2 regions of the Lysinibacillus sp. NPDC097214 genome follow, and region 1 is predicted to be linked to the other one. Evidence: predicted binding sites of a transcription regulator. Region 1 holds the regulator's gene; the other holds the start of a gene.
What was found. The regulator Rex, encoded in region 1, represses fermentation and respiration genes when NADH is low (regulators of the CRP and FNR family bind a similar motif). The targets are predictions, from matches to a motif close to TTGTGAAATATTTCACAA.
Positions count from the first base shown of each region.

Region 2: yeiL (transcriptional regulator YeiL) is a predicted target of Rex. The motif match lies at 1,414-1,431, and genes of this name have one in related genera.

Region 1 covers NZ_JBNNSS010000015.1:64,830-68,484, forward strand. Annotated here, with positions in the region: gene ACQKMI_RS22675 (CPBP family intramembrane glutamic endopeptidase) at 1-307, shown strand, start outside; gene tatC (twin-arginine translocase subunit TatC) at 411-1,232, opposite strand; gene ACQKMI_RS22685 (twin-arginine translocase TatA/TatE family subunit) at 1,250-1,435, opposite strand; gene ACQKMI_RS22690 (redox-sensing transcriptional repressor Rex) at 1,666-2,301, opposite strand; gene ACQKMI_RS22695 (ABC-F family ATP-binding cassette domain-containing protein) at 2,527-3,655, shown strand, end outside.
Region 2 covers NZ_JBNNSS010000004.1:442,295-445,949, reverse strand. Annotated here, with positions in the region: gene ACQKMI_RS12195 (oxalate decarboxylase family bicupin) at 1-161, shown strand, start outside; gene ACQKMI_RS12190 (MFS transporter) at 203-1,354, opposite strand; gene yeiL (transcriptional regulator YeiL) at 1,455-2,117, shown strand; gene ACQKMI_RS12180 (hypothetical protein) at 2,124-2,414, opposite strand; gene ACQKMI_RS12175 (diaminopimelate dehydrogenase) at 2,697-3,655, shown strand, end outside.

The DNA of each region.
Region 1 (3,655 bases):
CGTATTTGGACCAATTTTAGAAGAGTTCGTCTTCCGTCGTGTAATTTTTGGTTCGCTTGTCCAAACAACTAATTTCTGGGTAGCCGCTATAGTAAGTGCCATTTTCTTTGCACTTATTCATATGGACTTCTCACATATCTTGCTTTATACAATTTGTGGATTAATTTTTGCCTTCTTATATCACAAAACGAAACGCATTTGGACGTCAATTATCGCCCATGTCATGCTGAACGGTTTTGTGACACTTGTACAATTGTATGCAGAACCATTGCAAAAGTTTCTTCAAGAACTAGAAAAAATGCAATAAAAAATCAGTGGGAGTTTTTCTTCCACTGATTTTTATTGCATGTAAGCTGTAACTATAATGACGAAAAAGCTCGATGCTACTAATTAGCATCGAGCTTCTATTATTATTGATTCAATTCTTCGATTTGACGCCTCTGCTGTTCAAGTGCCTCTTCTATCTGACGTTTTTGCTCAGCCTCTTGTTCTTCCTTCATTCGCATTTCCTCTGATTTTAAGTATTTCTTATAGCCAATACGAGAAATCATAATGCTAATTTCATAAAGAACAAACAACGGTACTGAAACCATTAAGTGCGAAGCTAATTCAGGTGGCGCGATTAGAGCAGCACATACAAATAAACCAAAGTATGAATACTTACGAATACGAATTAGTAACTCAGGAGATAAAATCCCAATACGTGAAAAAAACAAGACTACAATCGGTAATTGGAAAAGGAAACCAAAAGGTATTGTAAGCTTAAATAAAAACGTAAAATATTCATGTATGCCAATTGTTTGTTGAATTTCTAAATCGTTTGATAAATTCATCATGAATTTTATGACATAAGGGAATAGTAAAAAGTATGAAAAGGATAGCCCTGCTAAAAACAATAAAAATGAATACGGTATATAGCTTAAAGTTGCTTTTCGTTCTACGTCCCTTAATCCCGGGCTAATAAAAGCCCACAATTGATACATCAATACCGGCGAAGAAAGAATAAAAGCGATTAAGAAAACTACTTGGATATAAATTGCAAGCGGTGTTACTACATCAAATGCATGGAGCTCTATATTGTAATTCGCTCCAGTACTTTGAAGGTATTTAACAAGCGGCTTTGCAACAAAGAAGCCGCCAGCCATAGCGAGAACAAAGAAAACGGCAACAATGAAAAGCCGTTTTCTTAATTCTTCTATATGTTCAATGACAGTTAGATCTCTTGGATTCATTCCTCAAACATCCTAACTTACTTATCTAATTCTTTCTTTTTCTTGTCATCATCATCTTCGTCGGCTAAACCTTTAGTAGCATTTTTGAATTCACGTAATGTTGAACCAAATGCTTTACCAAGCTCTGGTAACTTCTTAGGACCAAAAATTAGTAATGCGACAATTCCGATAATAATGAGGCTCATAGGACCAATACCACCCATTACAGCCACCTCCTCTTTATATCCATCATTTTAACGCATATTTCGCCATTTTGCTAACTAATAATATGTGAAAGTTTTTCGTCATTCTCTCAATTTATTACATACTTCTATTTAACAGAAACTGTGAGCTATACTATCAATTATACCCCGGCCTAATTGCGTCCGGAGACTTTAACTTCTTTCAGCGGGTGTTTGGACTCCGCTGAAAGAAGTTAAATTATGTACTATGATCACTCTTCCTGATTACGAATTAAATAAATAAGTGCCTGCAACTCTACCGATAAATCGATTGTTAAAAGTTGCATTTTATCTGGTACAGTAATACGCTCTGGCGTAAAGTTCAAAATTCCTTTTGCGTTCATCGCTGCTAATCTATCAGCCATTTTCTGTGCAGAGCGTGGTGAAACTGTTAAAATTGCAAGCTCCGCTCCATATTCTGCATACTTCTCTTCCAATAAATCAGGGTGAAAAACAGGAATATTGCTAATCATCTTCCCTTCTTTTGGGGCCTTCGAGTCAAATGCCACAACGATATGAGTATTATGATTTTTTTGGAAATTATATTTTAATAAAGCACTACCTAAATTCCCTACACCAATTAACGCTACTTTTGTCGCTTCATGTTGATCGAGCGTTTGGCTAAAAAATTGTAAGAGATGCTGCACATCATAGCCATATCCCTTTTTCCCAAGAGCACCAAAATAAGAAAAATCTCGGCGAATAGTTGCAGAATCAATTTTCATCGCTTCACTTAGTTCCTTCGAAGAAATGCGTTCCATGCCTTCTTGTGCAAAGTTTTGGATAAAACGATAGTAAAGAGGAAGTCTTTTCGTAGTGGCTTGTGGAATTTTTAATTCTTGTTTCAAACTTTTTCCCCCTTAAAACGTATCAAGTTCTATTTATGATACATGCTTTATATTTCTAAGTTTATAATATTCACTGGAGGATTTTCCTTTAGTTAATGGCGCTTTTACGCCACTAAATAAAGGGAAATCGTTTCAATCTTACATGACAGCTTGGAATAAGTAAAGCATCGACATTGCAAGCCAATCGCTCATCCATTACACTAAGGAAGAATTGAGGTGTCAAGAATGATTGTTTTACAGGTCAATCAACTATATAAATCCTTCCTTGCAGATGAAATTTTAAGTGGCGTAAAATTAGAAGTTCAACATCGTGACCGTGTTGCATTAGTAGGTCGTAACGGTGCTGGTAAGTCCACTTTACTTAAAATAATTGCTGGTCAAATGTCATATGACTCTGGCGATATTATTATTCCTAAAGGTGTACAAATTGGATATTTAGAGCAGCATGCTGGATTAAACTCAACATTGTCGATTTGGGATGAAATGATGACAATTTTTGAGCCGCTTATTGCCCAAGAACAAACACTACGATCATTAGAACAACAAATGGCCGATCCAACTGTTTATGAAAATCCTACTTTATATGCAAAAATAATGTCTGAATACGATCATTTGCAGCATAATTTTAAGGATGCGGGTGGCTATCAATATGAATCTGATACACGTTCTGTCCTTCATGGCATGCAGTTCTATCCTAATGATTACGAAAAGCCAATTAGCTCACTATCAGGGGGACAACGGACTCGGTTAGCGCTTGCTAAGCTTCTTTTAAGTAAACCTGACCTATTAATACTCGATGAACCAACTAACCATTTAGATATTGATACCCTCTCTTGGTTGGAATCATATTTAAAAAGCTATGAAGGGGCTATTCTAATTGTTTCCCATGACCGCTATTTCTTAGACCAGGTTGTTTCCATTGTCTACGAAGTCTCTCGTCATCGCGTCACAAAATATACAGGCAATTATAGTGCCTATTTAGATGAAAAAGCGAAAAATTATGAGCGCGATTTGAAGCTTTATGAACGTCAGCAAGATGAAAAGGCAAAGCTTGAGGAATTTATTCAAAAAAACATCGCTCGTGCTTCTACTACTAAAATGGCACAGAGTCGTCGTAAAATGCTTGAACGAACAGAATGGATGGATTCCCCTGATGGTGATGAAAAGTCAGCAAGCTTCGGTTTTACAATTGAACGTCAAAGTGGTAACGATGTTTTATCTGTAGATGACTTAGCTATAGGCTATGGTGATAAGAAAATATCGAGTGGCATCACATTACGCACTTTCCGAGAAGACCGCGTTGCACTTGTTGGACCAAATGGCGTTGGTAAATCCACTTTATTAAAAACCATCG
Region 2 (3,655 bases), on a different contig from region 1:
GTGATAGGTTTCAAGATGTTTCATTAAATCAATGGATGGCTCTTACTCCAGCTGAGCTGGTACAAAGCAATTTAAATATTGGCCCGGAACTTCTACATGTATTAAGAAAGGAAAAGTGGCCGGTCGTGAAATATCCTGGGTTTTCGTATTATCCAAAGTGAGTAAATAGAAAAGCAGGTGAGAAAAATCTCACCTGCTTATTTTAATATTGATATTTATTTCTAGTAGTAAGCAGTATACCGATTGCTGGAACAGTACAAATAAGCATTGCTGCAAATGATAGTCCAGGAGAAATTTCGTATAGATAGCCGCCTAAAAATGTAAGGATAGCTGTACTTAATCCCATTGCTAATGCAGAGTAAAGGCCTTGTGCATTTGGAATTTGCTCCTTCGGCAATACTTTTGTTAAATAGCTGATAAAAGCGTAATGCGCGAGAGCAAAAGATAATGCATGTAATGTTTGAGAAGCGATAAATACCCAGACATTCGGGAATAGGTAAATAAGTAGCCAACGTAATGATGAACCACTTGCTGCTAAAAGTAATAAAGAAGATGAGCGCCATTTTTTAAATAGTGTATCAGCCTTCATAAAGTATAAGATTTCGCAAATAACGGCGATGTTAATAATCATGCCCATGTAGAATGGGTCGACATGTAAATCACCTAAATATATATAGCCGTAGCTGTAATAAGAAGCGTGAGCGCCTTGTAATAAAATAACGATTAATAAAACAATAGGGAAGCCTTTAATAGACCATAATGTTTTCATCGACAATGATTTTGCACGTTGTTCTTTCGTCGGTACAACGAGTAACTCTTGTGGAGTAGCCATTTGTTGCATCAACAGCATACCAATCAGGCCGACCACCATACTCCAAAAAATAATGTCATTGCCAAATGCACCTGTCAGCATACTAATGATTAATACTGCAATGACAAAGCCAAGGGAACCATAAGAGCGGCTTTTACCATAGTGTACATTTCCATGCTGTACGAGCGTTGCCGCGCTACTTTCAACGGCAGGTAGCAGTGCTGGATAGAAAACGCTAAATAAAAGGGTAACAATAAGAAGCGAGATAAAGCTCGTGCTTAGTAAGTAAAATAAAGTTGTGATGAGGGCACCTATTGCTAGAATGCTAGTGAGTCGTTTGTTATTCACATATTTTGCAAGCGTCGGGAAGAAAAATAGATTTGATGTTGCTCGTGCTAAAAGACCACAGCCCATTACGACACTAGCCTGTGAAACTGTAAGATGTTTGGCATCTACAAGCCAACCAGTCCAGTAAGGTAAGAAAATACCCCATGTAAAGAAAAATGCAAAGAAATTTTGAGAAAGCCATCGTTGATTGTTCATAAATATTCCGTACCTCCAATTTAACTATGTTGAATAATAGCACGTTCATCGTTACAATAATGTGAGATATCTCACATTATTTCGGAGGAGAGATTAAAAAATGCAAATACTGACAGCTGAGGAACGATCATATTATCTAGATAAATTTCCAATAGATGATTTTTTTTCTTTTGAAATTGATCCATTTCTAGAAATATGTAAGTTTGACAAAGGTGAATGGATTTTTCAAGAAGGGTCATTTCCAGATACGCTATACTACATGATCGAAGGAAAGGCGAAGCTATACATGACACATAAAAATGGCAAGGTCTCGCTTATCGATTACTTGGAGGCACCACTTTTTATGGGGGAAATTGAGTTACTTAATGAGGCAAGATATACGAAGGGGATTCAGACAGTAACCGAGACGATTTGTTTTTCGATTAAACAGTCCTGCAAAGCAAAGTTACTCACGGATGTACTATTTTTACGTAAACTTTGTTTGTTTTTAGGGGAAAAGGCGTTCAAAATGACGTCAAAATATACACAAAATCAAGCATTTCCACTTGAAAATCGACTTGCTGCATTTATTCAATTTTCTTCAGATCAAGGAGTCTATAAAGAAAAGCATACTGAAATCTGTGAATATTTAGGGGTTTCCTATCGACATTTATTATATGTACTTGCACAATTTTGTGAAGAAAAAATTTTAGAGAAGAAAAAGAATGGCTATCACATTATTAATGAAAAGCGTCTTTCCGAATTAGCACAGGAAATACTGTGAGGAATACTAAAGCTTATTGTATTCACTTTTTTTAACTAACCAGCGTGCTATCTCCTTGCCGCTATGGTAAAAGTTAGCCTCATTGACTCTTCGGTTTTGTACGGAGATAGCTAGGGTTTCTTCTATAACGCCAAAAGGTATAACCATTAAACATTGGTGTGTGTCGGGTGGGATCTTTTTGTGCTTTACCTCAGTTTCAATGTGAGCTTTAGCAGATTTTTGTGCATTTTGGAATGGACGAGTAAGTAATTCTCCTTGTTTCAATGTTGTGCTTGGTGAATAATAATTACCTTTCATTCAACATGCCCCCTTTGTCGTTAGTTTTATTGTACAAGACATGCGGTGGAAAAAGTCTTCATTTACATGGCTTTAACGAAAACTTAAAGGTTAGTCATTTGATTTTTAATATGTAACCGTATTCATGCCATTTACGAATAGAAATCATAGAAAACTTGTATGATTTCAAGAGAAAAACTCGTACTCAAACTATTGTGAATTTTCCTAACACAACGTATTATTGTAAGTAGATTTAACGTGAAGGGCTTCACATAGTCACGTAATCGTGAGGAGGAATTTTTAATGAGTGCAATTCGAGTAGGTATTGTAGGTTATGGAAATTTAGGGCGCGGTGTAGAGTTTGCTATTTCACAAAATCCAGATATGGAATTAGTAGCGGTATTCACACGTCGCGATCCTTCAACTGTAAACATTGCAAGTAATGCAAGCGTATATTTAGTGGATGATGCTGAAAAATTCCAAAATGACATTGATGTAATGATTTTATGTGGTGGCTCAGCAACAGATTTACCAGAGCAAGGACCACACTTTGCACAATGGTTTAATACAATTGATAGCTTTGATACTCATGCGAAAATTCCTGAGTTTTTCGAGGTTGTAGATGCTGCGGCACAAAAATCTGGTAAAGTATCCGTCATTTCAGTTGGCTGGGATCCAGGTTTATTCTCTTTAAATCGTATACTCGGGGAGACAGTTCTACCAGTAGGCACAACTTATACTTTCTGGGGAGACGGTTTAAGTCAAGGTCACTCAGATGCAGTGCGTCGCATTGAAGGCGTTAAAAATGCAGTACAATACACATTACCAATTCAAGAGGCTGTAGACCGTGTTCGCAACGGTGAAAATCCTGAGCTGACAACTCGTGAAAAACATGCACGTGAATGCTGGGTTGTTCTTGAGGAAGGTGCAGATGCTGCGAAAGTTGAGCAAGAAATCGTGACGATGCCAAACTACTTTGATGAGTATGACACAACAGTAAACTTTATTTCTGAAGAAGAATTTAAAGCAAACCACACAGGCATGCCACATGGTGGATTCGTTATTCGTAGTGGGGAAAGCGGCGCTAACGAAAAACAAATTCTAGAATTCTCATTAAAACTTGAAAGTAATCCAAACTTCACGTCTAGTGTTCTAGTAGCATTTGCACGTGCAGCTCATCGCTTAAACCAAGCTGGAGACAAAGGTGCTAAAACAGTATTCGATATCCCATTCGGTCTTTTATCACCAAAATCAGCAGCTGA